Regions from separate parts of the Bradyrhizobium sp. STM 3566 genome, predicted to be linked through region 2. Evidence: predicted binding sites of a transcription regulator. Region 2 holds the regulator's gene; each other region holds the start of a gene.

Region 1 (10,452 bases), 2.2 Mb from region 2:
GGCTGCGGCGCGAGAGGCGGTCGATCTCTTCGTCTTCCGTGCGGCGCAGGGGATTGCGATGATGTCGACCACGCTCGAAGGGCTGGACGGTCTGATCTTCACCGGCGGCATCGGCGAGCATGCCAAGGAGATCCGCGGCGCGATCGGCGAGTGTCTCGCCTGGATGGGCGTGCGCATCGATGCTGCTGCGAATGATGCCGCACGCGAGTGCATCAGCCGGGGCGATGGCAGCGTCGAGGTGTTCGTCGTTCCAACGAATGAGGAACTGACGATCGCACGGCACTGCGCAAGGGTGCTGCGAGCGATGGCGACTCCAGGTGGGCGAAGCGTTCTGTCCGCGTTCGCATAAGCAATGAGTTCGCGGAGCCAGACCCCTCACCCCGAACGAATTTGTGTCTCCTGGTATCGCTGCCCTCTCCCACAAGGGGCGAGGGCACAGTCACGCGCATCTCGCTCGCGGATAAATTCATCGAGCACTAATGAGTCCCCGACCATATCTGAAAACACCCGATCGCGACCTCGATCACGATCAGGACCACGACCGCGATCTCCAGGCGGAGCGAGCGCTGGGTGTCGATGATGTCGGTCAGTGCGTTGGCGGTCTCCGACACCGCGGTGAGCTTGCGCTCGAGCGTGTCGAGGCGCTCCTTCAACTCGTACTCGTCCTCGAGACGGGAATAGAGCCGATCGAGCTCTGGCTTCTCCCAGAGGACGTCGGGCTTCTCGGCGACCGCGACGCGGCCCGCGACGCGCTGCTGCACCAGCAGTGCATTACCGATCAATTGCAGAATGCCCTTGCGCCGGCGCGGCGTGCGGCCGCCTTCGGCGAGCTCCCGTGCGAACGGCTCGATCACGTCGAAGACCGCGGCGACGCGGCGCTCGTCGCGCGCCAGCGACGTGCTCTTGGCGAGCGCATCCGCGACCAGCAGCAGCCGGTCGTCGGAGAATTTGGCGAGGCAGATCGGCCCGCCCGGCTGGATCGTCTCGGCGGCCTCATCGTTGCAGAGCTGCACCTGTGCGATCTCCTCCTCGTACGGGCTGAGCTCTCCGGTCACACGCGACTTCAGATTATCGACGAGGACCTTCTCCTCGGACGGAAGCAGCCCGATCAGCACCACGACGCCGTAGCGGAAGATTGCGGCAAGGCCGGCATGGACGCGGAAAGCGGCCGGCGTCGAGGACACCAGCGTGCCGATCTCCAGGCTGGAAGCATTGATGCGCTCGCCGAGCATCAGCGCGCGGATCCGCAAGGTCGGCGCAGTCCCCTGCTTCGGCGACGTTGGCACCATGCTGACGGCGGGTTGATCGGCGTTCATGTGAGGCCTCTCCCGGGACCGAGATCGCACATCTTCATTCGCCCTTTCTTGCAAGCTGAAGTCTCCTCTGAGAGGGACCGACTGCCCGCGCGCAGCGAATCTCGCCATGAAGCTTCGGTTTAATACCGCCGGAATCAGCTTGTGCCGAAACATTCGGCAATATTTCCACCCCGCACATGACACATTTGGCTGCGATGACTGGCTGCGGGTTTACCATCGCATGCCGAAGCGCCGCCGGAAAGTTGCACTCGGCAACGCTACGGGTTTATGACAACATCATTAGAACGCTACGCTTCTCCCGAAGTGCCGACCCTGAAGCCTCAATCATGCTGAGCGTCATCATTCCGACCGACGGTGTCGAGCAGACGGCGGTCGCAACCCTGGCCGCGCTGGTCCCCGGCGCCGCCGCCGGTGTCATCCGTGAGGTTCTGCTGGTCGACGGCACTCGCAACGGTGTCATCGAGCGCGTTGCCGACGTGGCGGGCTGCCGTTTCATCGGGTTCGAGGGATCTTCGCAAGGCGCCGCGCTCGCCGCCGGCGCACGGCAGGCCCGATCGCCATGGCTCATGTTCCTGCCTGCAGGCGCCGTGCTGGAAACCGGCTGGATCGAGGAGACCACCCAGTTCATCCAGGCCGTCGCCACCAGCGGCCGGGATCGGGCGGCGGTGTTCCGCTATGCGCGTTCGCCCTACGCAAATACCGCATTGCGCGACATTCTCTGGGCCGTGGCGCGCAAGCTCGTCGGTCCACTCGGCGATCAAGGGCTGTTGATCGCGCGTGAGCATTACGACCGGATCGGCGGCTACCCGCCCCACGCCCGCCATTCCGAAGCGCGGCTGCTCCGGCGGCTCGGCCGGTCGTCCCGGACCATGCTGCGCAGTCGGATCGTCATGGTCGGCTGAGATACTTGCCAACGTCAAATAATTAATTGACAATGGCAAATATCGAGGTGATCCCATGCTGTCCAAATCGACCGAACAGGTCTCCGACGACCACATCGCAGCGGTCCGCGCCTTCAACCGCTTCTATACCCGCAAGCTCGGCGTGCTCGACCAGCACCTTGGCAAGACCCCGTTTTCGCTCAGCGAGGCGCGCGTTCTTTATGAACTGGCGCATCGCGACGACCTTGCGGCAAAAGAAATCGGAAACGAGCTTGGTCTCGACCCCGGCTATCTCAGCCGCATCGTCCAGAGCTTTGACGAAAAAGGGCTGATCACGCGAACACCCCTGGCCGCGGATCGTAGGCAATACCAGCTCAGCCTCACCGCCAAGGGCCGCCAGGCTTTCGCCAAGCTGAACCTGAGCTCGCAAAACGAGGTCGCTGCGATGCTGGCTCAGCTTTCGGCCGACGATGCAACGCGGCTCACGCAGGCCATGGCAACCATCGAGGCGGTGCTGGGGCAGCGTCGAAGCCGGCCCGCGGCTTTCGTGCTGCGCAGCCATCGCGTCGGCGACATGGGCTGGGTCATCTCACGGCAAGGCGCCGCCTATGCCGCGGACTACAACTGGGACATCAGCTACGAGGCGCTGGTCGCCGAGATCTGCGCACAGTTCATCAAGAACTACGACGCCGCGCGCGAGCACTGCTGGATCGCGGAAATGGAAGGCGAGCCGATCGGCTCGATCTTTCTGGTCAAGGCCACGGACGAGATTGCGAAGCTGCGCCTGTTGCAGGTGGAGAAGAAAGCACGCGGACTCGGTGTCGGCCGCGCACTGGTCGAGCAATGCATCCAGGGCGCCCGCGAGAGGGGCTACAGCAAGATGACTCTGTGGACGCAGAGCATCCTGGTCGCCGCGCGCGGGATCTACAAGAGTGCGGGATTCAACCTGGTCGCGACCGAGCCGCATCACAGCTTCGGGCAAGATTTGATTGGGGAAACGTGGGAACGGGATCTCTGACGATCTCGCAGCGAGCGAGATGCGCGTTGCTGTGCCCTCTTCCCCTTGCGGGAGAGGGCATGTCAACTCGCAAACACAAGCTCGCTCGGGTGAGGGATATCTCACCGATGCGGATGGATACCCCTCATCCGGCGCTTCGCGCCACCTTCTCCCACAAGCGCAGAAGGGAAGCGGTCCGCACCTAAAGCGCGATGAGATTTGGATGAATCGTCATCGCGCTCCAGGGTTATTGTTTGCGCGTGATCTTTCCGAAAAACCGCTTCGCACTTTTCCGGATCATGCTTTAGCTCAGCATTCAAGCAACAATCATCACACCGTCGCGCCTTGCGCCTTCGGGCGGCGCAAATGCTCGTCCAGCCGCGGCATGATCTCGACGAAATTGCAGGGGCGCGTGCGGTAGTCGAGCTGGGCTGCGAGGATGCCGTCCCAGCCGTCGCGGCAGGCGCCGGGCGAACCCGGCAGGCAGAAGATGTAGGTCGCGCCCGCAACGCCGGCGGTGGCACGGCTCTGGATCGTCGACGTCCCGATCTTGGCGTGGCTCAGCATGTGGAACGCGATCGAGAAACCGTCCATGCGCTTCTCGAACAGCGGCTCGATCGCCTCCGGCGTCACGTCGCGTCCCGTAAAGCCGGTGCCGCCGGTGGTGATGACGACGTCAATGCCGCTATCGGCAATCCAGCGGCGGATGACGGCACGGATCGCCTCGACGTCGTCGGTGACGATCTCGCGCGCGGCGAGATGATGGCCCGCAGCCAGGAGACGGTCGACCAGGGTCTGGCCGGACTTGTCATCCGCAAGCGCGCGCGTGTCGGACACGGTGAGCACCGCGATATTCAGCGGGATGAACTGCTTTGTTTCGTCGATGGAGGTCATGTTGCGTCTTTCGTGTCCCGGACAAGGTGCGGCGCATCAGCGCCGCGCCGCAGAGCCGGGGCCCAGTTCGGAGACTTGGGAGACCGGCATTGTGGGCCCCCGGCTCTGCAGCGCACCGCTGAAGAAGCGCTGCGCTGCGTCCGGGGCAAGGTGTCGAGAATTACAACGCTCCCGCACCGAATGTGTTGCAAGCCTGGACCGTGCCCTGCTGGTAGCCGGTCATGAACCACTGCTTGCGCTGCGCCGCCGAGCCGTGGGTGAAGGAGTCAGGCACGACGCGGCCCGTGGCCTGGCGCTGCAGCGTGTCGTCGCCGATCGCGCTCGCCGTGGTCAGCGCGGCGTCGATGTCGCCGGGCTCGAGGAAGTTCGGACGCTTCTTCGCCTCGCGATTGACCCACACGCCGGAGAGACAATCCGCCTGCAACTCGACCTTCACCTGAAGCGCATTCGCCTCGGCCTTCGAGCCGGCCTGCTGCTGCAGCCGCGTCACGCGCGGAATGATGCCGAGCAGGTTCTGGATGTGATGGCCGGCCTCATGGGCGATGATGTAGGCGGTGGTGAAATTGCACGCCGACTTGCCGGAGCAGCCGCGGAAGCGCGTCTCGACCTCGCGGAAGAACGAAGTGTCGAGGAAGATGGTGCGATCAGGTGGACAGTAGAACGGCCCCATCGCCGACTGCGCCATGCCGCAGCGGCCACCATTGGTGGCGTTGCGGAACAGCACGATCTTCGGACCGGTATAGGACTGACCGCTGGCCTGGAAGATCTCGCTCCAGCGGTCGTCGATCTCGCCGAGGATGCCGGAGATCATGCTGCCCATCTCGTCGGTCGGCGCGCCGCGCTTGCCCGAGGACGCCTGACGGTCGGTCTGGTAGGTCGGCGCATGGCCGCCGCCGCTGAGGATCTCGGCGCCGCCGATCAGGATGCGCGGGTCGATGCCGAAGGCATAGCCGATCAGGCCGAGCACGATGATGGTGCCGATGCCGAGCCCGCCGCCGCCCATCGGCAGACCGAACCCGCCTCCTCCACCGCCGCCAAAGCCACCACCCTCATCGCGACGATCCTCGATGTCGTCGCTGCGGCGGAAGTCATCGTAGCGCATGGCGGCCTTTCCTCTGGGGTCCCTGATTCAGTTTCGACGGCGCACAATGGTGCGAAAGCTCAACGCGCCACACACGTAAAATTTCCGTTGCGTTTATCAATATCGTGGCCGGCAAAAATTGCCTAGTGCGACAGCATGTCGGTGCCAGCAATTTTTTCCGAGGGTCGAGCAATTTTTTCCGAGGGAAATTTGCGGCCGCGAGCCGAGCAAACGCGAAATACACTGTAAAACAAGGCGCATGCGCGCGACAACACGCGCACAAGCGGCGATGCACGGCCTGCTCACAAAAGTAGCGGGTTAAGTCGATTTTTACTTTGCCGCTTCAATGTAGCGGTCAGTCGGTTGTTTGGTCCCGCGTCGCCGACAGCGTCGCCTGAGTCAGAGTTCTTGAGTCATGGTAGAGTCGCGTCGCGGGGCGTCTGCAAGGGCGCCCCGCACAAATTTCGAGTCTCCGTCGCATCGCATCATCGTCGGCGATTGCGTCGCCGAGATGTCGAAGCTTCAGGCAGGCAGCGTCGACCTGGTGTTCGCCGACCCGCCCTACAATCTCCAGCTCAAGGGCGATCTCAAGCGCCCCGACGAATCCCATGTCGATGCCGTCAATGACGACTGGGACAAGTTCGATTCGTTTGCTGCGTATGACAATTTCACCCGCGCCTGGCTGCTTGCCGCCCGCCGCGCGATGAAGCCATCCGCGACGATCTGGGTGATCGGCTCCTATCACAACATCTTCCGCGTCGGCGCGATCATGCAGGATCTCGGCTTCTGGCTCCTGAATGACATCGTCTGGCGCAAGACCAATCCGATGCCGAACTTCCGCGGCCGCCGTTTCACCAACGCGCACGAAACGATGATCTGGGCCGCGCGTGACGAGAAGGCCAAGGGCTACACGTTCAACTACGAGGCGCTGAAGGCCGCCAACGAGGACGTGCAGGCGCGGTCCGACTGGCTGATCCCGCTCTGCACCGGCGAGGAGCGCCTCAAGGGCGCCGACGGCAAGAAGGTGCATCCGACGCAGAAGCCCGAAGGGCTGCTCGCACGCGTGCTGCTGTCGTCATCGAAGCCAGGCGATCTCGTGATCGATCCCTTCAACGGCACCGGCACCACCGGCGCTGTCGCCAAGCGCCTCGGCCGCTCCTATATCGGCTTCGAGCGCGACAAGACCTATGCGAAAGCCGCGGAAGCACGCATCGCCGCGGTGGAGCCGCTGCCTGAGGCAAGCCTTGCCCCGTTCATGACAGCGCGCGAGGCACCGCGCGTCGCGTTCTCCGAGCTGATCGAGCGCGGCATGATCATGCCCGGCACGAAACTATTCGACGCCAAGAAGAAGCTGGGCGCGCTGGTGCGCGCCGACGGTGCCATCATGCTCGGCGACAAGGTCGGCTCGATCCACCGCATCGGGGCGGTCGCGCAAGGCGCGCAGGCCTGCAACGGCTGGACCTTCTGGCACGTCGAAACCAAGAAGGGTCTCAAGCTGATCGACGAGCTGCGTGCCGAGATCCGCGCCGGCATGGCGGCGGAGTAGCCCTCCCTCCGTCATTCCGGGGCGCGCAAAACGCGAACCCGGAATCCATCCTGCTACAGCACATCCGGCCCAATGGATCCCGGCTCGCGCCAAGAGGCGCGGCCCGGAATGACGGCGGCGGATGGTTGAAAGCCGCCCCTGCCAGGACTAGATTCGCCCGATCAGCCCCGTCCTGACCGGTTGGGCTCCATGCGACGACAGTCCGAGACATTGCTGCTGGTGCCGCTGCTGCCGATCTTCCTGGTCGGCATGTTTCCGATGTTCCTGATCGCGCTTCTCGGTTTCTTCGGTCTGGCGCTGTTCGGCGTGCTCGTGATCTGCGTCGGGCTCGCCAGCAGCAACGAGGCGCACGACAATTTCAACCATGACGTCATCGTTCACGGCTACGCGCGCGGATCGGAGCGCGCGGCGCGGGCCTCCGACATGCATCTCGCCGCGCGGCTCGGCCTGCGGCTGGAGGCCGTGGGCACGGCCATGGTCATTACGGCGGCAATCGGCCTCTGTTACGCCGCCTGATCTGCGCCACGCGCAGACACCGCCCGGCAAACTCGCCGGTTGCTCTCCCGCAACGGGCTCAGGCATGACAAGGCCCGCCCAACGACGCCTCGTGCGCACGCGGCAACAGACACCGAGGAGATGTGTGATGCTCAAATTCTATTTCAACGGATCGCCGAACCCGACCAAGGTCGCGCTCTATCTGGAAGAGTCCGGCCTGCCGTTTCAGCCGGTCGCGGTCGACACCCGCAAGGGCGAGCAGTTCACGCCGGAGTTCCTCAAGATCAACCCGAACGGCAAGGTGCCGGCGATCGACGATGGCGGCACCATCGTGTTCGACTCGAACGCCATCCTGCTTTATCTCGCCGAGAAGACCGGCAAGTTCCTGCCCACGAACCGCGCCGAATTGCTGTCCTGGCTGATGTTCATCGCCACCGGCGTCGGGCCCTATTCGGGCCAGGCCGTGCACTTCAAGCATTTTGCGCCGAAGGACCAGAACCACGATTACGCCCATAACCGCTACCAGTACGAGACCGATCGCCATTACAAGATTCTCGACGGTCACCTCAAAGACCGCCGCTACATGGTGGGCGACAGCTATTCGATCGTCGATATGGCATTGTGGGGCTGGGCGCGGATGGTGCCGTTCAAGCTCGGCGACGACGCCTTTGCGCGATACCCGAATGTGAAGCGGCTCGTCGACGAGATTTCGGCACGCCCGGCGGCGGCACGCGCCATCGCCCTGAAGGACAAGTTCACCTTCAAGGCCGAGATGGACGACGAAGCGCGCAGCAACATGTTCAAGCACATGACGACCAAGGTGGCTTGAGCGCGCCGCTCTTCGAGGCCACGCGCATGCGCGTGGCCTCTTGCGTTTGAGACTTCAGGCGGAGTGGACCGAACTCAGGAACTTGGCCACTTCCAGCTTGAGGCGGTTGCTGTCGGCCGAGAGCGAGCGCGCCGCCGACAGCACCTGCGAGGAGGCCGAGCCGGTCTCGGAGGCGCCGCGCTGCACGTCGCTGATGTTGGACGATACGAGCTGCGTGCCTTGGGCCGCCTGCTGGACGTTGCGGGAGATCTCCTGCGTCGCCGCGCCCTGCTGCTCCACGGCGGCGGCGACCGTGGACGAAATCTCCGACAGCCGCTCGATGGTGCCGCTGATCTCCCTGATCGAGCCGACCGACTCCTCCGTCGCGGCCTGGATGCTGGAGACCTGCTGGGCGATCTCGCCGGTGGCCTTCGCAGTCTGCTCAGCGAGCGCCTTGACCTCGGAAGCGACCACCGCAAAGCCGCGGCCGGCTTCGCCCGCACGCGCCGCCTCGATCGTGGCGTTCAGCGCCAAGAGGTTGGTCTGGCCGGCGATGGTGCTGATGAGCTCGACCACGTCACCGATCCGGGCGGCGGCCTTGGAGAGCGCGCCGACGCGCTCGTTGGTCCTGCTCGCCTGACCGACGGCCTCGGTGGCGATGCGGGCGGATTCCTGCACCTGACGGGCAATCTCGGATACCGAGGAGGAGAGCTCCTCGGTCGCCGAGGCGACCGCCTGCACATTGGCCGAAGCCTCCTGCGACGCGCTGGCGACCTCCGTCGAGAGGTCCTGGGCCCGCGCGGCGGTCGTGGTCAAGGTGCCTGCGGAGGCTTCGAGCTCGCTCGATGCCGACGATACCGTGTTCACGATCTCACCGACCGCCTGCTCGAACTGATCGGCAAGCCGGACCATGTCTTTCTTGCGACTCTCGGCCTGCAGCGCCTCGAGCTCGGCCTGCTCGGCGCGCATGCGCTCGGTCTCGATCATGTTGTCCTTGAACACCTGGATCGCCTTGGCCATGTCGCCGACCTCGTCAGCCCTGCCGCGGCCGGGAATCTCGGCCTCGAGATTGCCGCCGGCAAGCCGCCCCATCGCGTGCGTCATCGAGGTCAGGGGACCGACGATGCTGCGGCCGATCAGGAAGGCGACGATGCCACCGAACAAGATGGCGAGCCCGCCGGCGATCTCCTGAACGGTCGTCGTGCTGGCGATCACGGCTTCGGCATTGTTGCGCGAGTCCCGGTAGTCCTTCTTCAGGGTCGTTTCCGCGGCCTTGAGCTTGCCGATACTGTCGACGATGAGGGGCGCGAGGTTCTTGTGGTAGATCTCGTCGGCTTGAAGCATCGCGGCGGACGTCGTCTCGAATGCCGATTTGTAGATTCCGAGCGAGGTCTTCACCGGCGTGAGCGTGGCGCGCAACTCCGCCGCCTGCGGGCTCTTTTCGATGGCCGCGAGCCGTTGCGCTGCCCTGTCCACACTCGCCCTGAAATTCGCAGGCCCCTGGACATCACGCACGGCCAGGAAACGCCAGGTTGCGACCCGAACGAGAAGGATTCTGGATTCGAGGTCGGCGACCAGGGCCGCCGTGTCTTCATCGACGGCAGCCCGCGCCGCGTCGACCAGCTTGCCCATCTTGACGGCCAGCTCCTCTCCACTGGGGAGCAGCGTCGCCTTGCCGGTTCTCACCTCGTTGACGGCGTCCCCGAGATTGTCACGCAGGCGTCGCATCTTGGCGATGTCGTCGATCAGGCCGTTGTAGAGCGCTCGCCGCTCCTCGGAGAGCGTCCCCTGCGCGCCCACCCGCAGCAGCTCGGTCGCCGCGGTTTCCCGCTCTTGCGCCTCCTTCATTGCAGGCTCGTTGGCGTCGTAGACGTAGCGCAGGTTGGCCCGTTGGATCGCCTGCAAATGGGCTGATATTTCCAGCACCCGTGCCGTGCTGTCGGAGAGGGCGGATTGTCTTGCGACCTGATCCTGCACGTACCGCAAATTCCAGACGGCAACCACTGCCATCACGAGACCGACCGCCACCAGGGCCATGAAGCCTGCGTACAGGCGTCCCCTGATCCGCAAACGAAATTTCGGCATTCCCACTGTCCACCCAGATGCATTTGAATTCGAGGGGTCGGACAGCTCCGGCGATCGTCACGGCCACTCCGGCAGCCGCACGCCGCGCCCTGGCGACCCACGCTGCACCGCGACACAATGGGGGACACTTCTTAATTGAACCTTCAAATTCTTCGCGGGCATGCGCATCAGCGCACGATAATTTGCTGATTTTATCGGCAGTTGAGCAAGGCTTTCGCGCAGACCAGCAACCGCATGCAGTGTGGTGCATGCATTTGCCAGGATGAGTACCGATCGGGCGCCCATAAATAGAGGCTGCATCTTGGATCTCTCTATTTCCGCCGGACAGGCTTTTTCAGCTCGTACGCAA
Region 2 (10,452 bases):
AAGAGCGGCACGCTGGCGCTGAAGATCATGGCCGCGCTCGCCGCGTCGAACCTGCCGGCGAGCCGGCTCGAGCTCGAGATCACCGAGGCGGTCCTGATCCGCGACGACGATGCCGCGCTCGCGATCCTGCACCAGCTTCGTGCCATCGGCGTGCGCATCGCGCTCGACGATTTCGGCACCGGCTACTCATCCCTGAGCTATCTGCACCGCTTCCCCTTCGACAAGATCAAGATCGACCGCTGCTTCGTCGACGACATCGCCCGCCCCGACGGCTCCGCCAGCATCGTCCAGGCCGTCGTCAATCTGGCGGCTGCCCGCCGCATGACCACCACGGCCGAGGGTGTCGAGACCGAGGAGCAGCGGCGCCTGCTTCGCACGCTCGGCTGCGCCGAGATGCAGGGCTATCTGTTCAGCGCCGCCAAGCCGGCCGACAAGATGCTGGAGCTATTCGCGCTGCATCGCAGCCGGCTCGCGCGACGCGAAGGCAGCGAGGGTCGCCGCCGCGAGGCCGGTTAGGTGTTCGAGACCGCGTCCCCAAACGAATTCGCCCGGAAGCGGTGATCCACTCCCGGGCGATCCATATCTGGAGGTCGTCGGATTTAATTCGGAACCGCAGCCTTCGTCGCGCGCTTGGCGGCGACCGCATTCGCGGTGACGCCGTGCAGGAAGTCATAGGCCGCGTGCAGCGCCTTGTCGTCCTTCTCTTCCGGCGGGACATAGGACTGCGATCCAGTCTGCTCGGTGCCGTCGGCGGCCTGCAAATGCCCGCGCATCTGGGATTCAGCCATGGTGTCCATCCGGCCCTTCAGCTCGGGCGGCACGTCCTGGAGGATCTCGATGTCGGGCGCGATGCCCTGGGCCTGGATCGAACGGCCCGACGGCGTGTAGTAGCGCGCCGTGGTCAGCGCCAGCGCGCCATTGCCGGCGCCGAGCGGAATGATGGTCTGCACCGAGCCCTTGCCGAACGAGCGCGTGCCGATCAGCGTCGCGCGCTTGTGGTCGTGAAGCGCGCCAGACACGATCTCCGAGGCCGAGGCCGAGCCGCCATTGATCAGCACCACGAGCGGCTTGCCCTTGGTGAGATCGCCGCCATGCGCGGTGAAGCGCTGGGTCTCTTCCGGATTGCGGCCGCGGGTCGACACGACCTCCCCACGCTGCAGGAAGGCGCTCGACACCGACACGGCCTGGTCGAGCAGCCCGCCCGGATTGTTGCGCAGATCAAGCACGTAGCCGACGAGCTTCTCCTGGGCGACCTGCTTGGAGATCGAGGCGATCGCCTTCTTCAGGCCGTCGGTGGTCTGTTCGTTGAACGAGGTGACGCGGATATAGCCGATGTCGCCGTTCTCGACGTGGAAGCGCACGGGGCGCACATGGATGATCTCGCGCGTGATTGCGACGTCGAGCGGGGCGTCCGCGCCCTTGCGCACGATGGTGAGCTTGGTCTTGGTGTCGACCGGTCCCTTCATCTTGTTGACCGCCTGCTCGAGCGTCATACCCAGCACGGCCTCGCCGTCGATCTTGCTGATGAGGTCGCCGGACATGATGCCGGCCTTCGAGGCCGGCGTATCGTCGATCGGCGAGACGACCTTGACGAGGCCGTCCTCCATCGTGACCTCGATGCCGAGGCCGCCGAACTCGCCGGAGGTGGTCTCCTGCATCTCGGTCCAGGCCTTGGCGTTCATGTAGCGTGAATGCGGATCGAGCGAGGTCACCATGCCGGTGATCGCACCCTCGATCAGCTTGGCATTGTCGGGCTTCTCGACATAGCTGGCCTTGACGCGCTCGAACACCGCGCCGAACAGATTGAGCTGGGAGTAGGCATCATCCGCGCTCGCCGCCGCCCGTGCCGCCCATACTCCGCTGTGCGGGCTGGCTACCAGAAGGGTCAGACACGCTCCAGTGAGCGCGCCCAGGGGGAACAGCAGGGTTTTCCGCATGGATGGGCTAGCCTTTTGCTTGGCGGTTCTCTTGGGGCTGGGGGGCGCCATGCAAATGGCGATCCAGCCCGCTTCTCACAATACCATTCCGGTTTCTTCAAGGCCGGATGCCGCGCTAGCGGCCGCGCCGAAGAAATCCCTTCGCCTTGGCCTAAACTTTTGGCAACGTTCCGAAACTGTTTCGCGCAAAGCGGAAACCGGTCGGCCGCCCGCGCCTCACAGCTATGCGATTTTAGGATGGTTTTGGAGGGCCGGACGCGATAGGCGATGGCGACAAGACTTCAAATTCTCGGGAGGACAACAATGAATGAAGCGCCCCGCATCCGGCCGGAACGGAACGTCGAACTCGGCGCCAGCAACGAGCCGTTCCAGAACCTGCACGAGTTCATCCGGAAGGCGCGCGCCAACCTCAACCAGAATGCCTGGGACTACATCGTCGGAGCGGCCGAGACCGAGACCACGATGCGGCGCAACCGCATGGCGCTTGACGAGATCGCCTTCCGGCCACGCGTGTTGCGCGACGTCCGCAAGGTCGATGGTTCCGTCGAGCAGCTCGGCCGCAGGATGCGCCTGCCGGTGGTGCTCGCCCCGGTCGGCGCGCTCGAGATCTTCGATCCGGATGGCGCGGCAAGCGTCGCGCGCGCCGCCGGCACCTTCGGCGCGGCGCACATGCTGAGCTCGGTGTCCGAGCCCGGCCTGGAGAAGACCGCCGAGGCTGCGCCCGACGCGCTGCGGCTCTATCAGCTCTATGTCCGCGGCGACGATGCCTTCGTCGCCGATGTCGTCAGCCGGGCCGAAAAGAACGCTTATGCCGCCTTCTGCCTGACCGTCGACACCGCGCATTACAGCCGTCGCGAACGTGACATCGCCAAGCGCTATGTGCGCGAGAGCCGCCTGCGCGCCACCGGAGGCGATTTCCAGAAGGGCTTGGAGTGGCGGACCGTCAAGATGATCAAGGACAAGTTCAAGATCCCTCTGATCCTGAAGGGCATCGCCACCGCCGAGGACGCGCAGATCGCGCTCGAGCACGGTGTCGAATGGATCTACGTCTCGAACCATGGCGGCCGCCAGCTCGACCACGGCCGTGGCGCCATGCATGTGCTGCCGGAGATCGTCGATGCCGTGAAGGGCCGCGCCAAGATCATGGTCGACGGCGGCTTTTGCCGCGGCACCGACATCGTCAAGGCAATCGCGGCGGGCGCGGACCTCGTCGGCATCGGCCGGCTGCAGTGCTGGGCGCTGGCGGCCGCCGGCGAAGGCGGCGTCGCGCGAATGCTGGAGCTGCTGGAGGACGAGGCGCTGCGCTGCCTTGGCCTCTTGGGCGCCACCTCATTCGCCGAGATCGATAAATCCTGCCTGCATCCGGCGACCGCCACCAACGCACCCGGCGTGTTCAGCGCGTTCCCGCTGTTCGACCATGAGCCCTATCGCTACTGAGTTGCCGATATTGAAGTGAAAAGGACGCAATGACATCACTCTCTCCCGGCAGCGCCGATGCGCTGCTGTTCGACCTCGGGCGCGTGGTGCTCGACATCGACTTCTCCAAGGCGATCGCCTGCTGGGCGGGACATGCGGGCTGCCGGCCCGAGGCCATCGTCGCGCGCTATGTGCGTGACGAGGCCTACCGGCTGCACGAGATGGGCAAGATCAGCGACGCGGACTATTTCGCCTCGCTGCGTGCCTCGCTCGGAATCGGCATCTCGGACGCGCAGTTCCTGGAAGGCTGGAACGCGATCTTCGCCGGTGAGATGCCAGATATCGCCGAGCTGCTGCCGCGCGCGGCGAAGCAGATGCCGCTCTACGCCTTCTCCAACACCAATCGGCCGCATGTGGACTATTTCTCGAAAGAATACGCCGGCCTGCTCGGCCATTTCCGCGAGCTGTATTTGTCGTCCAGCATCGGACTGCGCAAACCGGACGCGGAGGCTTTCGATCACGTCGTGGCGGCGATCGGGGTGCCGGCGGATCGCATTGTCTTTTTCGACGACCTCGCCGAGAACGTCGAGGGAGCGCGGGCGCGCGGCTTGAAGACCGTGCATGTCACCTCGCCGCGTGACGTCGGAAACGCATTGAAAGCGCTGGGTATCTGAGCCGCGGGAGGCCCGGTTCGTGCTCAGTTCCCGAAACTAAATTGCACGCGATGAGGAACCCAATCACTTTGTGCATTTTTATACAGAGTTCCGGGAACGGAATACCACCCATCGGACTCATGAGTCCGTTGGGACTTCTACATTGGACTGATCGACGTGCTGGGCAAGACCTATCTCACCAAGCAAGCCTCGCTCCTGCTCGAATTCGCCAGAACCACCTCGGATTCTGACCTCTCCGCCAAGCTGATCAGCAAGGCCGCCGACCTGAAATCCCAGGCCGATCCGCTGCCCGACAAGGATCAAGGTCCCAGGGCGCCCGACGTCGCGGACGTCAGTCCGGACGATCCGACGGAGCGTTGACCGATGCTGGCCGTGGCGCTCGTCCTTCTCGTGCTCGCCATGGCCGTCCTCGTGCCGGTCTGCCTCGCCTTCCGGATCATGCCGCGGCGGACTTGAGCCACCTTAGGCATCCGAGTGCTCGCGTTCCCGTGCGGGATGCTGAATCGTGAGAATGACGATTTCGCCAGCCTTTTCGTCCAGCCGGTTGAAGCGATTCAAGGATCGCAACGCGCCTTACGGGCTGTGCTCCCTAACATAATCGGCAATGCTAATCAGATCGTGGGTCGCGCGTTCCGTGAACCTGCGCCTCTTCGCTCGAAGCGGCGGAACGGGGCTTCGACGTCAGGATCAAAGCCAATATCGAACACGCAATCTCGTCCTGGCTATCCGCAGGAAGCCGCCGCACGGCTTGAAGTGCCTTTTCGAGCAGTTTTGTCATCGACAGCCAGTGCGGAAAGGAAGTGTGGCTTTTCGCCGGGTTGAGGAGGTCTTTTGCTTCAGCCCCTCCGCTCGGCTAGAACTTTGCCGACCGAGTCCTTCGATTTGTTCGATTTGTTGCGGGAGTTCGCCGTGGCCCTGATGCCGGTATCCGACGCGCTTGCCGCCGTGCTCGCAGGCACAGAGCCGCTGGCCGAGGAGACGGTCGCCCTCGACACCGCCTACCATCGCGTGCTCGCGCGGGACGTCGCGGCGCGGCGCACGCAGCCGCCGGAAGCGATGTCGGCGATGGACGGCTATGCCGTGCGCGCGGCAGACGCGGCAACGATCGATTCCAGACTGGCGGTGATCGGCGAAGCCGCAGCGGGCCGTCCGTTCGCGGGAACGGTCGGCGTCGGCGAAGCGGTGCGGATCTTTACCGGCGGCGTTATTCCCGACGGCGCCGATGCGGTCGTGATCCAGGAGGACACGGTCGCCGACGGCAAGCACATCATGATCAAGGAAGCCGCGATTCCCGGACGGCACATTCGTCCCGCCGGCGTCGACTTCCGCGAGGGCGACGTGCTGCTGCGCAAAGGAACCCGTCTCACCGAGCGCGATCTCGCGCTCGCCGCTGCGATGAATCATCCGCAGCTCGCCGTCTGCCGCCGTCCGAGGGTCGCGATCCTTGCCACCGGCGATGAGCTGGTGATGCCGGGCACCGCGCCCGGTCGCGGCCAGATCGTCTATTCCAATGGCTATGCCCTGCACGCGCTCGCCCGCAGCGAGGGCGCCGAGACCATCGATCTCGGCGTTGCCGCCGACACGCTGGAGGCCACTTCCGCCGGCATCCGCCGCGCTCGCGAGAGCGGCGCCGACATCCTGATCACGACCGGTGGCGCATCGGTCGGTGATCACGATCTGGTTCAGCAGGCGCTGAAGGGCGAAGGCATCTCGATGGCGTTCTGGAAGATCGCGATTCGGCCCGGCAAGCCGATGATGCACGGACGGCTCGGCGCCATGCGCGTGATCGGCCTGCCCGGCAATCCCGTGTCATCATACGTGTGCGCCTTCCTGTTCATGGTGCCGCTGATTCGCGCCCTGTCAGGCCGTTCGGTGATTCATCATCGCCGCGAATGCGCCGTGCTGGGCCGCGATCTCGGGGCCAATGACCAGCGCGAGGATTATCTGCGTGCGCGACTGGAACTGCGCGGCGACGGCACGCTCGTCGCCCTTCCCGTCCGCCATCAGGACTCCTCTCTGCTTGCGAATCTCGCTGCGGCACAGGTACTTCTCGTACGCGCGCCGTTCGCGCCGAAGGCCGAGGCCGGCACGCCTTGCGAGGTGCTGCGGCTCCCCGTCTGAGCTGCACGGCACACGCATTCCGCGAGATTTGCCCCGTTCACCGTAAATTAAGCAGTTGCGGAACACATATCGAACATATAGTGTCCGTTCATGATTTGTTTCGAGGATGTAGCGGCTTATCGCTGAATTCATCGTCTCGGAATCGAACGACATCAACCGGGGGACTTTGGTCGAGATGTTGACGCGCAAACAATACGAGCTTCTGCGGTTCATCAGCGAACGTCTGAAGGAAAGCGGCGTGCCGCCGTCTTTCGACGAGATGAAGGATGCGCTCGACCTGCGCTCGAAGTCAGGCATTCATCGCCTGATCACTGCGCTCGAGGAGCGCGGCTTCATCCGCCGCCTGCCCAACCGCGCCCGCGCCATCGAGGTGATCAAGCTGCCCGAACTCCAGGCCGCTGCCGGCAATCGCCGCGGCTTCACGCCGAGCGTCATCGAGGGCAATCTCGGCAAGGTGCGCGCGAGCTCCAGCCCGCCTGTTGACGAGGGCGAGCGTCCCGTCGCGGTGCCCGTGATGGGCCGCATCGCGGCCGGCACGCCGATCGAGGCGTTGCAGACCCGCAGCCACACCATCAGCGTACCGCCCGACATGCTCGGCGCGGGCGAGCACTACGCTCTCGAAGTGCGCGGCGATTCGATGGTCGAGGCCGGCATCCTCGATGGCGACATGGCGCTGATCCAGCGCAACGAGAGCGCCGATACCGGCGACATCGTGGTGGCGCTGATCGATGACGAGGAGGCCACGCTCAAGCGCTTCCGCCGCCGCGGCGCCTCGATCGCACTCGAGCCAGCCAATGCCGCCTACGAGGTCCGCATTCTTCCGCCGAACCGCGTGAAGATTCAGGGCAAGCTGATCGGGCTCTACCGGAAGTACTGAGCGGTCTGCGGTCGTTGGACACCTCTTGGAGCGGATCATTTTCCGCTCTGGCTGGATGGTCTTTCCGGTTCTGCTCAGACTATCCGGTCCTTTTTCCGGTGCGAGATCCTCGGCACGCCGCACGAAGCAACATCGCTTCGCGGCCACAGCTTCGAGGAGACGCCACCCGCCAGATGTTTCATGGACAATCATTGCAGCGCTGATCGCAGCATCAGCGTCGCAGGCCATTGCCACACAGTCGCACCGCCATGTGCGCAAGCAATCGAGCCAGTACGAATTCGCGACGCGCGGAATGTGATGCGCAGCTCTCCGCAATCGAGCCGGCAATAAGCGAGCCGGTCAGCACCCGCGGGGCGCTGACATTGGCGCCGTTCGAATGCACAGGCGTCGGCTTTGTTCCTATCGAATCCGGGAAAGATAATGTGATCGCGGCTCGCGAAGCCCAGCCGCAGATTTGCCCACAACCGAGCAGAACGTTGTATGCTTCACCCTGATAGAGGCCTGCGCCTCCAAGAGAGGTGCGGCTTGCTATCTTCGCATGAGGAGCACCCGATGTGTGACTATAGCCTGCATGCCGTCGCGACGCGCCCTGCCGAAGTCGGCGAGACGATCGTCACGACAACCTTCCGCGGCACCTCGACACGCGGCTTCGCCTCTGAAGCCGATCTCTCCGTCGCGGTCTGCCTGCTGCCGGGAACGGAGCTCGCTTTCGCCGACAACGTTCGTTACGACAACCGCTGGATCTGGACGCGCACCGTCAACTCCCGCGTCGGCAAGTTCGGCAAGATCGATCCGCACATTCCCGATCGCCATCATGACGCGATCGAATTTCCCGACGGCAAGTACGTGCTGGTGACGCAGCTCGTCGAAGGCCAGCGCGCGACCGTGCTGCAACTGCCGGTGACCCAGCCGGTTGGCGAGCGCGAGCACAAGCCGCAGATCGTCGCCGAGACGAGGTCCACGATCACACGCCTGCCGATCGGCTGATCGTCGGCGCGCCCCCGGCCGATTTGTCGAGGGCCAGAACTTGAAATGCCATCGCCGGCTGAGGCCGGCGAGATGGTATGGTTTGCGTCCTGCAGAATCCCGCGCCTCCTCCGCATCGATCCTCAATCGTCAGCCTGCAAGTCGGCCTCCGATGGCGTTGCGTCCCGATTGCGGGGCACGGCCGTCTTCGGCGCAAGGCTGCCGTCGAAATCCCCCTCGCCGGCGCCGGCCGGCAGCCAAGGGCGGCTTGCGCCTCTCGCCCTCACCACCTGCACCGAGAAACCCTCTCCGTTTTGCGTCAGAGCCAGCGCGCCCTGACTGGCAAGGCGCGACCGATCGACCACCATCGCTGCGCAATCGGGCGGCGCGGGCCGCGCCGTCACCACCAACGCAGCGCGGCTGCAATCATCAGCCAGCGCGTCGATGCGCAGAGAAAGCGCGACCAGCCGCCCGTCCGCAAGCGGCGCCACGCAGCCGGACTCGTCACATGACACACCGCTCGCCAACGAGGCGTTGGCGGCATCGCGCGGATCGGCATCGGCGGCTAACCATTCCCTCAGCAGAAAGCCATCCTTGCTCGCGCGGATCACATGCAAACGCCCGTCGCCGCCCCGGACCGCGACGCTCGCGCCATCCCCGGCAATCAGGATATCGGGCTGCCGCACCGACAGTCCCCAGAGGATCGCTACCAGCAGCACCAGGGCGCCGGACAAGCGCAAGGGCGTGCGCAACAGGCCCATCACGATGATCCCGAGGCTGGCCGCGATCAACGGCGCGATTCCGAACGCCGGAATGCGGCCAACTGCGCCCGGTAGGGCCGCCACCCAGCGCGAGACCGCGACCATCCAGTCAATGCCGATCCCCATCAGCCACCAGAACACGCCGTCGAGGCCGAAGGGCGCCGCGAGCAACCCTAAAAGCCCCGCCGGCATCACCAGCGCCGAGACCACCGGCATCGCGCCGAGATTGGCGAGCACGCCGTATGGCGTCACGCGATGGAAGTGGAAAGCGGCATAGGGCGTGGTCGCAAGCCCCGCGATCAACGAAGCCAGCAACAGCATCGCGATCTCGCGGCCGCCCCACAGCGCGATGCGCGCTGTCGTCGAATGATCGGGCGATGCAAGCAGGTTCGGCATGCCGATCTGCACCAGCGCCACCAGCCCGAGCGTCGCGACGAAGGACATCTGGAAGCTGGGATGCACCAGCGCTTCGGGCGCGACCGCGAGCACGATCAGCGCGGCCACAGCGAGGGTTCGGAAGGTGATGGCGCGGCGATCGACCATCACGGCGATCAACACCACCGCGGTCATGAAGAACGATCTCTGTGTCGCGACCTCCGCGCCTGACAGCAGCAGGTAGAACGCTGCCGCCGCCAGCGCAGCGGCCGCCGACCATTTCTTGATGGCGAAGCCGGCCGCCATTCCCGGGATCAGCGCCAGCAGCGCGCGCACTGCGAAGAAGACGACGCCGGCGACGACCGCCATGTGATAGCCGGAGATCGACAGCACATGGCCGAGCCCCGAGATGAACATGGCGTCGTTGACGGGCGTGCTGATCGCATCGCGCCGTCCCGTGAGCAGCGCGGTCGCAATCGCGCGGTTGTCGCCTTCGAGCGTTGAGCGGATGCGCGCGTCGATCGCATCGCGCAGGCCCTGCATGAAGGCGGCGTAGCGCAGCCGCAAGCCGCCGGCATCCGGCGGCACCGAAGCCGTGATCGCGCCCATCACGAAACCGGAGGCACCAATGCCCTGGAAGAACATATCGCGCGAGAAATCATAGCTGCCAGGTCGCACCGGCGAGATCGGCGGCAACAGCCGCGCCTTCAATTGCACGAAGCTGCCGACTTCAGGCGCCGTGCCCTTGCGCACCGAGAGGCGGACGCGCTCGAGCTTCACGTCGCTGCGTTGCGCCTCCATCGCGCTGACACGCAGTACGAAGCGATCGGTGCGCTCGCGGATGTCGCGTGCTTCCACAAAGCCCGACAGCGACACCGAATAGAGCGGCTTGGCCAAAACGATGTGGGCGATGCGCGCCGTCTTCCAGGTCGCCGTGGCAAAGCCGGCGGCGACCGCCGCGATCACGATCGCGGGCGCAAACAACCGGCTCCGCCGCAGCAGCACGGCGCCAAGCGCGAGAACGGCCGCGGTCGCGACGACCACCCACGGCACCGGCTCATGATCTGCGGCGAAATAAAGCGCGATGCCGCCGCCGAAGGCGACCGGCACCCACGGCAACAGCCGACCAGGCCCGGCCTCGGCGCGGGCCCATTCGCGCAACGTTGCGACGCTAGCCGGCCAGACGCCAAAGCCCGCCGGCGCAAAGCCGCCAGCCGGTGCGGCGCGGCCGACCGGCCACGTCCCCGCAACTCCCTGGGAGCGTACTGGCCGCCCCGGCTCCGCCATTCCCCTGCACCTTACGATACGCGACGGGTGCGGAGGCT
Region 3 (10,452 bases), 2.2 Mb from region 2:
GTCCTGATGGCTGAAGCCGTTATGGTCCTGCCGCCAGACATGCGAGGTCAGAAGATAGTTGAGCGAGGCGATCGGGCGCCGCCACGGCAGGTCGCGCGTAACCTTCAGCCATTTGGCATGCTGGTTGAACATGGAATCCACGATGTGGATGAAGGCTTCGTAGCAGGAGAAGAAGCCGTGCCGTCCGGTCAGCAGATAGCCTTCCAGCCAGCCCTGGCAGAGATGCTCGCTCAAGACTTCCATCACGCGCCCATCCTGCGCGAGATGCACGTCGTAAGGCTCGATCGGTTCCATCCAGACGCGTTCGGTCGCTTCGAACACGGCGTCTAACCGGTTCGACGCCGTCTCGTCCGGGCCCGCGATGCGGAAATTGCGTTGTTGCGCATTGAGGCGAATGACGTCGCGCAGGAATTTGCCGAGCTCGCGCGTCGCTTCCGCCACGGTGCCGCCGGGCTGCGGCACCTCGATTGCGAAGCTGCGAAAGTCGGGCAGCTTCAGCTCTTTCTTCAGGAGGCCGCCATTGGCATGTGGATTGGCGCCCATGCGCCTGACGCCTTCGGGCGCGAGCGCCTGGAGCTCGGGAATGAGCGCGCCGTTCGCGTCGAACAGCTTTTCGGGCTCATAGCTGCGCATCCAGTGTTCGAGCAGCTTGAGGTGCGCCGGGTTCTCGCGGCAGCTCGCGACGGGCACTTGATGCGCGCGCCAAAAACCCTCGACCTTCTTGCCGTCGACTTCCTTCGGGCCAGTCCAGCCTTTCGGGCTGCGCAGCACGATCATCGGCCAGCGCGGCCGCCCGACGCTCGTGCGCCCGTCACGGGCGTGCTGCTGGATCGAGCGGATACTGGCGAGCGCGACATCGAGCGCATCCGCCATGGCGTGGTGCATCAATTTGGGATCATCGCCCGCAACGAACAGCGGCTCATGGCCGAACCCATGGAAGAGATCGCGGATCTCCCCATCTTGCATCCGCCCGAGCACGGTCGGATTTGCGATCTTGTAGCCGTTGAGATGCAGGATCGGCAGCACCGCGCCGTCATGGGCCGGGTTCAGGAACTTGTTCGAATGCCAGGACGCAGCTAACGGGCCGGTTTCCGCCTCGCCGTCGCCGACGACGCAGGCGACGATCAAGTCAGGGTTGTCGAATGCCGCGCCATAGGCGTGCACCAGCGCGTAGCCGAGTTCGCCGCCTTCGTGGATCGAGCCCGGCGTCTCCGGCGCCGCATGGCTCGGAATGCCGCCGGGGAAGGAGAACTGCCTGAACAGCTTGCGCAATCCGTCGGTGTCACGCGCGATGTCGGGATAGATCTCGCTGTAGCTGCCTTCGAGGTAGGTGTTGGCGACCATGCCCGGTCCACCATGGCCGGGACCGCAGACATAGATCACGTTGAGGTCCAGCGCGCGGATGACGCGGTTGAGATGGGCGTAGATGAAGTTCAGGCCGGGCGTCGTGCCCCAATGGCCGAGCAAACGCGGCTTGATGTGCTCGGGTCGTAACGGCTCGCGCAGCAGCGGATTATCGAGCAGGTAGATCTGCCCGACGGAGAGGTAGTTGGCGGCGCGCCAATAGCGATCGAGCAGACCGAGGTCGCCGCTCGCGGCGGCCGTTTTTTGTTGAATTGTCATGTTCCTGTCGGCTTTCACCCAGCGATCGTCACCAACTTTGTTCCGGCGCGATCGATCCCTGTGCGGGATCAAACGAAATCGTCGCGACCGGCGTGTTGCGTGATGTCAAAGGCGCGCGCCCGAAATTTGGGTGGCGGGGGTTGTTTTCGCGTTTTTTGTTCTTGTTCTTGATTTGTTCCGTTTGCGTGCTATGTTGGGCTCATGAGTCGAGCATCCTCTCGTGCCCTCAAGCACCCGCCGGTCGCGGCGCCCTCCGAGCCGGCGGGTGCGCCTTCAGATTTCCCCGAGCTTGGCGTCGCCATCGACCGCGCGCGCCGGCGAGGGCGGGGAGCACAATCCAATGCCACCGGCCGCTACGAGGCCGAGGCGCGCGTCGCTTTCGATGACGGCTGGCAGAGCCTGGAAGAGCTGCCGCCGTTCAGGACCACGGTCGGTGTCGACACCTCGCGCAAGGTCATCACCCGGAACGACTCCCCCGACATCGGCTTCGACCGCTCGATCAATCCGTATCGCGGCTGCGAGCATGGCTGTGTCTATTGCTTCGCGAGGCCGACACATGCCTATCTCGGCCTCTCGCCGGGGCTGGACTTCGAGTCAAAACTGTTCGCGAAGCCTGAGGCACCTTCGCTGCTGGAGAAGGAGCTCGCCGCACCCGGCTACGAGCCGCGGATGATCGCGATCGGCACCAACACCGATCCCTATCAGCCGATCGAACGCGAGCGAAAGATCATGCGCGGCATCCTCGAGGTGCTGGAACGCGCTAGCCATCCGGTCGGCATCGTCACCAAGTCGGCGCTGGTCGTGCGCGACATCGACATTCTCGCGCGGATGGCCAAGCGCAACCTCGCCAAGGTCGCGATATCCGTCACCTCGCTCGACCCGAAGCTGGCGCGCACCATGGAGCCGCGGGCCTCGACACCACCGAGGCGGCTGGAGGCGCTGAAGCAGCTCTCTGATGCCGGCATTCCCACCACGGTGATGGTTGCGCCCGTGATTCCGGCGCTGAACGATTCCGAGATCGAACGAATCCTCGATGCCGCCGCCCACGCCGGCGTCAAGGAGGCCTCGTACGTGCTGCTGCGGTTGCCGCTGGAGGTCCGCGATCTCTTCCGCGAATGGCTGATGGCGAACTATCCGGACCGCTACCGCCACGTCTTCACCCTGATCCGCGACATGCGCGGCGGACGCGACTACGATGCGAAATGGGGCGAGCGGATGAAGGGCACCGGCCCGATGGCCTGGACCATCGGCCGCCGCTTCGAGATCGCCTGCGACAGACTCGGCCTCAACAAGCGGCGCTCCAAGCTGACGACGGACCACTTTGCGCGGCCGAAGCGGAACGGCGACCAGCTCAGCCTGTTCTGACCGGACAAACGGAAGAGGCATAGCGTGGTTAAGGAACTCGCCGTGCCGGTGCCACGACTGACCGTCATTACGTTGGGTGTCAGCGACATCCGCGCGAGTATCGCGTTTTACGACGCACTCGGCTTCTCGCGCCGCCTGAAGGCGACCGGCGAGGCGGTCGCCTTCTACGACACCGGAGGTCCGGTGCTCGCGCTTTATCATTGGGATCGGCTCGCGGCCGACGCATCGGTGCCTGACCGGCCGAGGCCCACGACCTTTCGTGGCACCACGCTCGCCTGGAATTGCGCGACGCGCGGGGAGGTCGATCAGGTGCTGGCCTTCGCCATCGGGAAGGGAGCCGCCTTGCTGAAGGCGGCGCACGAGACCGATTACGGTGGCTATTGCGGCTATTTTGCTGATCCCGACGGCCATGTCTGGGAGGTCGTGGTCGCGCCTGGCATCGAGGTGGGCGAGGACCGACGGGTGCATCTGGCGGAATAGGGGCGGCCAGCCTGAATAACGGGAATTATCCTGGGTTCCAGGTTGCGCTGGCGAAGCCCCTTGCGCACGATCCCGGCCATGATTCGGGACAAGTCCGCCAAGAATCCAGCCAAAGACGCGCCCAAGAAGCAGGCCGCGAAGAAGGCCGCGCCTGACAAGGCGGTCAAGACGCCTGCGGCTGGCGCTCCGCAGGTTGCTGCCGGCAAGAAAGGTATCATTGCCATTGCTCCCCCCAGCTTTCGTCGCGAGCGCGCGTTGATCAAGCGCGGCGTCTGGCCGGTCGCCGGTTGCGACGAGGCCGGCCGCGGCCCGCTCGCCGGCCCCGTGGTGGCGGCGGCGGTGATTCTCGATCCCGACCGCATTCCGCGCGGCATCGATGATTCCAAGCGCCTGACCGCCGAGGAGCGCGAAAAACTGTTCGACAAGATCTGCGCCACCGCGCAGGTCTCGGTTGTCGTCGCCTCGCCCGCGCGCATCGACCGCGACAACATCCTGCGCGCCTCGTTATGGGCGCTGAAGCGCGCCGTGGTGGCACTGCCCGAGACGCCCAGGCACGTCTTCGTCGACGGCCGCGACCGGCTCGACACGGAATGCGATTGCGAGGCGGTGATCGGCGGCGACGGCATCGTGCTGTCGATCGCCGCGGCATCCATTGTCGCCAAGGTTACCCGCGACCGGCTGATGTGCGCGCTGGCGCAGGACTGCCCCGGCTACGGCTTCGAGCAGCACAAGGGCTATGCCGTCCCCGAACATCTCGAGGCGCTCGACCGTTTCGGCCCGTCCATCCATCACCGCAGCTTCTTCGCCCCCGTCGCCGCCGCCCGCGCCAAGCACATGCCTTGGACCGTCGCGCCGGAGCGGGACTTGTTCTCGGTGACCGAGGTCGAGGTACAGATGGACGCGCAAATTGAGATCGACGGATCGGCAACTCTCTAGGACGACGGCCCCGCCGCACCCTCATCCGTCATGGCCCGGCTTGATCCGGCCATCCGCGTGTGGATCTTCGGGCCTTCGCCGCGCCGGCTTCGACCGCGCAGGCGGGATAAGCCCGGGCATGACGAGCACACCAAAGTTGCCACGACGCGCAGCGCCCATTATCAAATCGAATGTGAGCGAATAGGGCCGGCTGGACTGGCTGCATCATTCGGACGTTGCATGCGGTTTACCTCCCTGGTCATCGAGCTCATTCGCGCCCGGCCGCGGCTGATCGTATGGATCGCCGTGCTGCTTCAGGCGGCGATGTGGCTGTTCGTGGCGCTGGTGTTCTACCGCAGCCCGCCCGGCACTCTTGCGACGCTGCTGGCCTTCGGCCGCGAGTACCAGGTCGGCACCGACCTCGGCCCGCCGCTGCCGGTCTGGCTCGCCGACATCGCCTATCGCGCGGCCGGCGGTCATATGTTCGGCGTCTATGTGCTTGCCGAGGTGTGCGAGATCGCGACCTTCATCGCGCTCTTTCATCTGTCTCGCGCCGTGGTCGGCTCCCAGCACGCGGTGCTCGCCGTGCTCCTGACCATGACCGCGCTGGCGTTCTCCTCGTCCGCGCTCGACTTCGGGCCGCTGGTCCTGGCGCGGCCGCTCTGGGCGCTATTGCTGCTGCACTCCTGGCAGATCATCGGCCAGCGCCGCGGCAATGCCTGGTTCGCCTGGTCGATCGAAGCGGGACTCTTGCTGCTGACGACGCCTGCGGCGATCTTTCTCCTCCTGCTGATCATCATCTTCGCGATCTCGACCGCAGCCGGGCGCAGGACGCTGCGCGGGCTCGATCCGCTGTTTGCACTGATCGTCGTCGCCGTGCTGGCGCTACCCTATGCGGTCTGGCTGATGCGCGCCGAGACGTTGACGCTGCCGGCCTTGCCGCAAGTCACCGAGCTCAACGCCCGCGCCCTGCATGTGGCCTGGCTGCTCGGAGGATTGGTGCTCGGGGCGGCGACGATTCCGGCGCTGACCTTTCTCAATACCGGGCTGTTCGCCGACAAGGGCGAGGAGCCGCCGATCATCTATCGCCCACCGGTCGAGCCGCTCGCGCGCAGCTTCGTCTACTTCTTCGCGCTGGCTCTGCCACTCGGCGCGGTGCTGATCTCCGGCTTGATGGGGCTCGACTCCGTCGTCGGCGGCGCCGGTGTCGTGCTGGTCATGTCGGGGCTCGCCGCGGTCGTCGCGGCCGGCGATCTCATCGCGATGCGCCGCGCGCGGATGCTGCGCATGGTCTGGGCTGCCGCCGTCGTCGCACCCGCCGCCGGTGTGGTGCTCGCCGTGCTGTTCGTGCCCTGGACCGGTGCCAACGAGATTGCGACCTCGATGCCGGCGCGTGCGATCTCAGACTTCTTCGACGAGAGCTTTGCCCGCCGCACCAACCATCGCTTGCGTGCCGTCGCCGGCGAGCCCCAGCTCGCCAGCCTGATCGCACTGCATTCCGGCCGGCCGCATCTCTTCATCGACGCCGATCCGGCACGCACGCCGTGGATGAATCGGTCCAAGTTCAGCGAAACTGGCGGCGTCGTGGTCTGGCGCGCCTCCGATACCGCCGGAACCCCGCCGCCGGACATCCTCAAGCGCTTCCCCGGCATCGTGCCTGAAGTCCCGCGCGCCTTCGAATGGCTGGTGACGGGCCGCCAGCCGCTGCTGCGCATCGGCTGGGCCATCGTGCGGCCGAAGGGGACGTGAGGTGCTCTCTCCGCCGTCATTGCGCGGAGCCCTTGCGACGAAGATTCCATGGGGAGTGGATAGCGACCAGGTCTGAGGCCAGACTGAGGGTTGCTGAATCCATTCAACCTGGAGACGACGATGTTGCTCGATCATCCTTCCGACGGACTGGCCGCTATCCGCACGCAGTTTGGCGCAATTTTTGTGTCATTGGAACTGAGCCGTTCGACATGGCTGGTCACTTCGCTGTCGCCCTGCAAGGGCGAGAAGATGTCCAAACGCAGCATGAAGGCCGGCGACCTTTCGGAACTGTTGAAGCTGTTTGCGGAGCTGAAGCGCAAGGCGCAGGCGCGAACGGGTGAGAGCTATCCGATCATCACGATCCAGGAGGCGGGGCTGGACGGGTTCTGGCTTCACCGCGCCCTGCAGCAGGAAGGCATCGAGAGCCACGTAGTCGATCCGGCCTCGATTGCGACGCCGCGCCGGCGCCGGCGGGCCAAGACGGACCGGCTGGATGGCGAGACGCTGTTGCGGACGCTGCTGGCCTACAAGCGCGGCGAGGTACGGGTCTGCGCCATGGTCGTTGCGCCCTCTCCGGCAGAGGAGGACCGCCGTAGGCTGTGCCGCGAGCGAGAGACCTTGATCGCGGAGCGGATCGAGCATGTGAACCGGATCAAGGGTCTTCTGTTCGCGCAAGGGATCTTCGACTACGCGCCGCTGCGGCGAGACCGGCGGAAGCGGCTGGAGGCCTTGCGGACGGGCGACGGGCGCGCCTTGCTGGCGCATCTGAAGGCGCAGATCAGCCGCGAACTCGACCGGCTCGAACTGCTGCTCGACCAGATCACGGCGGTGGAGCGCGAGCAGGATGCGTTGCTGGCCGCGAGCAAGGCGGCGGGGGAGAAGACCGTATCGAACCCGGTGGCAATGCTGCTCGAACTGAAGAGCCTGGGCCCGAACTTCACGGCCGTTCTCTGGTCGGAGGCCTTTTACCGGCAGTTCGCCAACCGCCGCCAGATTGCATCCTATGCCGGCCTTGCAGCCACGCCATGGCGCAGTGGCGGCATCGAGCGCGAGCAAGGCGTGTCGAAGGCTGGCAATCCGCGCCTGAGAACCACGATGATCCAGCTCGCCTGGCTCTGGGTACGCCACCAGCCTCAATCGGCTTTGACCCAGTGGTTCAAGGTGCACAGCCAACGCGGCCGCAAGCGCGCGATCGTGGCGCTCGCGCGCAAGCTGCTCGTGGCCCTCTGGAAGTACGTGACCGCGGGCGTGGTGATCGAGGGAGCCGAGATAAAGGCCGCCGCCTGACACCACGCTCCTCAGCCTCAAAGCCAATCCGCCGAGATTGATCAGCCTCGGCCGATCCGGGTGGACGAACCGATGGATTGCATGGCTTCAAACGCCGTAACGAAGAATGGTCTCGTCCTCTCGAGCCTGCCCGCCGCAAGCGGAATGTTGGTGCAGCCGCCGCCGCGCGGCGACCGAATGTGAGTTTGATCTGGCAAGCAAACCAGATTGCAAAAACCGGCTCGACCCTTGGATCGCCTGACGAAAAGGAGTTATCCGCCCGCTGCCCCGACTGCCAAAGCCTGATGGCGTGCTCGCTCGAGTCAAGGCCAAGTCGCTTCGCGACGGCCCTACGGGCCGACCTTGACTCGATCTGCGCGCGCCATCCTACGTGCTCCACGGTCGGGACGAAGAGCTGGCCTGCAATCGAACAAAGAGCTGAACAAACCGCCTTGACACACCAAATCCCCATGTGAGCAATCCAGAGTCTCTCTCCGGAAAGATTCTGGATTTGCTTCGCTGCGCTCGCAATGACGGGGAGAGAGCGTTCTGCCCCTCGCTATCCCGACAGCACCTTCGCGACTGCGCGCAAATCCTGCCAGGCCAGCCGCTTGTATGACGGCGAGCGCAACAGATAGGCCGGATGGAAGGTCGGCAGCGCGCGGATGGTGCGTGCGCCGGTGTCATAATCGAACCAGCGCCCGCGGGTGCGCATGATGCCTTCGCGCGTTCCCAGCAGCGTCTGGGTCGAGGGATTGCCGAGCGTCACCAGCACATCCGGGTTCACCAGCTCGATCTGGCGCTGGATGAAGGGCAGGCAGATCTGCGTCTCCTGCGGCGTCGGCGTGCGGTTGCCGGGCGGCCGCCAGGGAATGACGTTGGCGATGTAGGCTGTGGTGCGGTTGAGCCCTATGGCCCCCATCATCAGATCGAGCAGCTTGCCGCTGCGCCCGACGAAGGGCAGTCCCTCGATGTCCTCGTCGCGCCCTGGCGCCTCGCCGACGAACATAATGCGCGCCTTGGGATTGCCGTCGGCGAACACCAGCCGTGTCGCGGTGTGCTTCAGCGCGCAGCCCTCGAAAGTTTGCATCAACTCGCGCAATGCCTCCAGCGTCGGGGCGGTGCGCGCGGCCTCACGCGCCGAGGCGATGGCGACGTCCGGTGCAGGCGCGGCTTCACCACGTATGACCGCGGGCGCGGCGACCGGCCGCGGCGCCTCGAGCGGTGCCGTGCGCGCGGAAGGTGGCGGAGCGTCGATTTCCGCCAGGCGGTCTATCGGTTCCTCCGCAAGCGCGCAGTCGACACCGGCCTCCAGATAGAAGGCGAGCAGCTCTCGGACGGTGGGTGCGGGTTCGGGGATCATGGGAAAGTCTGACTTTTATATCACCTTGGATGGCCTTGCATCCCGGCGGAACGCGATTCCGAGGTTGTCCTACCCGGAAAAATCGGAAACAAGAGGGCGCAAACGACCGAGGACCGTCTCAAGGGCTGAGATCAGATGAGCACCGAAGAACTTCCCCCGCGCGAATCCATGGAATTCGACGTCGTCATTGTCGGCGCCGGCCCCTCGGGTCTGTCGGCCGCGATCCGGCTGAAGCAACTCAATGCCGATCTCAATGTGGTCGTGGTGGAGAAGGGCTCCGAGGTCGGCGCACATATTCTCTCGGGCGCGGTGATCGACCCGGCCGGACTCGACAAGCTCATTCCGGACTGGCGGGAGGATGCCGACTGCCCGCTGAAGACGCAGGTCAAGGACGACCGCTTCTACTGGATGACGGGCGGCGGCGCGATCAAGCTGCCGAATTTCATGATGCCGCCGCTGATGGACAATCATCACTGCTATATCGGCTCGCTCGGCAATGTCTGCCGCTGGCTGGCGCGCAAGGCCGAGGCGCTCGGCGTCGAGATCTATCCGGGCTTTGCCGCGGCCGAGGTGCTCTACGACGAGGGGGGCAAGGTCAGGGGCATCGCCACCGGCGACATGGGAATCGGCCGCGACGGCAAGCCGAAGGATTCCTTTACCCGCGGTATGGAATTGCTCGGCAAGTACACGCTGTTTGCCGAAGGCGCCCGAGGCAGCCTGACCAAGCAGCTCATCAACAAATTCGCACTCGACGCCAAGGCTGAGCCGCCAAAATTCGGCATCGGCCTCAAGGAGGTTTGGCAGATCGATCCCGCCAAGCACCAGAAGGGCTTGATCCAGCATTCGTTCGGCTGGCCGCTCGACATGAAGACCGGCGGCGGCTCGTTCCTGTACCATTACGACGACAATCTCGTCGCTGTTGGCTTCGTCGTGCACCTCAATTACGACGATCCCTATCTGTCCCCGTTCGACGAATTCCAGCGCTTCAAGACCCATCCCTCGATCCGCGGCACCTTCGAAGGCGCCAAGCGGCTCGCTTATGGCGCGCGCGCCATCACCGAGGGCGGCTATCAGTCGGTGCCGAAGCTGAGCTTCCCCGGGGGCGCGCTGATCGGTTGCGCGGCCGGGTTCGTCAACGTGCCGCGCATCAAGGGCGTGCACAACGCGATGGGCACCGGCATGCTCGCCGCCGAGCACGTCGCAGCCGCGATTGCCGCCGATCGCGCCAATGACGAACTCGTCGAATACGAGAATGCCTGGCGCACGTCGTCGGTCGGCAAGGATTTGTTCCTGGTCCGCAACGTCAAGCCGCTGTGGTCGAAGTTCGGCACCGTGCTCGGCGTCGCGCTGGGCGGCTTCGACATGTGGTGCAACACGCTGTTCGGCGGCTCGCTGTTCGGCACCCAGTCGCACCTCAAGCCCGACCGCGCCACGCTCGATCCTGCCAAGAGCCACGCGCCGAGGAATTACCCGAAGCCCGATGGCAAGATCACCTTCGACAAGCTGTCCTCGGTGTTTTTGTCCAACACCAATCACGAGGAGGACCAGCCGATCCATCTGAAGGTGGCGGACATGAACCTCCAGAAGGCCTCCGAGCATGACGTCTTCGCCGGCCCCTCGAATCGCTACTGCCCGGCCGGCGTCTATGAATGGATCGAGGAGGGGGCGGGCCCGCGCTTCCAGATCAATGC

What was found. The regulator LexA, encoded in region 2, represses DNA repair genes until DNA is damaged. The targets are predictions, from matches to a motif close to TGTTCNNNNTGTGTTCNG.
Region 1: P6U27_RS27695 (glycosyl transferase) is a predicted target of LexA. The motif match lies at 1,586-1,603, and genes of this name have one in related genera.
Region 3: P6U27_RS27675 (PA0069 family radical SAM protein) is a predicted target of LexA. The motif match lies at 1,786-1,803, and genes of this name have one in related genera.

What each region holds. Positions count from the first base shown of each region.
Region 1 is NZ_CP120692.1:5,720,880-5,731,331, forward strand. It holds gene P6U27_RS27685 (acetate/propionate family kinase) at 1-349, shown strand, start outside; gene P6U27_RS27690 (RMD1 family protein) at 477-1,316, opposite strand; gene P6U27_RS27695 (glycosyl transferase) at 1,643-2,218, shown strand; gene P6U27_RS27700 (helix-turn-helix domain-containing GNAT family N-acetyltransferase) at 2,274-3,215, shown strand; gene moaB (molybdenum cofactor biosynthesis protein B) at 3,525-4,088, opposite strand; gene P6U27_RS27710 (neutral zinc metallopeptidase) at 4,249-5,190, opposite strand; gene P6U27_RS27715 (site-specific DNA-methyltransferase) at 5,585-6,715, shown strand; gene P6U27_RS27720 (hypothetical protein) at 6,905-7,231, shown strand; gene P6U27_RS27725 (glutathione S-transferase family protein) at 7,359-8,039, shown strand; gene P6U27_RS27730 (methyl-accepting chemotaxis protein) at 8,094-10,103, opposite strand; gene P6U27_RS27735 (DUF1127 domain-containing protein) at 10,415-10,452, opposite strand, start outside.
Region 2 is NZ_CP120692.1:3,531,543-3,541,994, reverse strand. It holds gene P6U27_RS17010 (EAL domain-containing protein) at 1-516, shown strand, start outside; gene P6U27_RS17005 (S41 family peptidase) at 600-1,937, opposite strand; gene P6U27_RS17000 (alpha-hydroxy acid oxidase) at 2,241-3,374, shown strand; gene P6U27_RS16995 (HAD family phosphatase) at 3,404-4,027, shown strand; gene P6U27_RS16990 (hypothetical protein) at 4,184-4,387, shown strand; gene glp (gephyrin-like molybdotransferase Glp) at 4,937-6,148, shown strand; gene lexA (transcriptional repressor LexA) at 6,324-7,025, shown strand; gene P6U27_RS16975 (hypothetical protein) at 7,578-8,012, shown strand; gene P6U27_RS16970 (ComEC/Rec2 family competence protein) at 8,135-10,414, opposite strand.
Region 3 is NZ_CP120692.1:5,708,765-5,719,216, reverse strand. It holds gene P6U27_RS27680 (phosphoketolase) at 1-1,623, opposite strand, end outside; gene P6U27_RS27675 (PA0069 family radical SAM protein) at 1,825-2,988, shown strand; gene P6U27_RS27670 (VOC family protein) at 3,013-3,468, shown strand; gene P6U27_RS27665 (ribonuclease HII) at 3,547-4,404, shown strand; gene P6U27_RS27660 (glycosyltransferase family 39 protein) at 4,624-6,132, shown strand; gene P6U27_RS27655 (IS110 family transposase) at 6,253-7,419, shown strand; gene P6U27_RS27650 (uracil-DNA glycosylase family protein) at 7,958-8,761, opposite strand; gene P6U27_RS27645 (electron transfer flavoprotein-ubiquinone oxidoreductase) at 8,897-10,452, shown strand, end outside.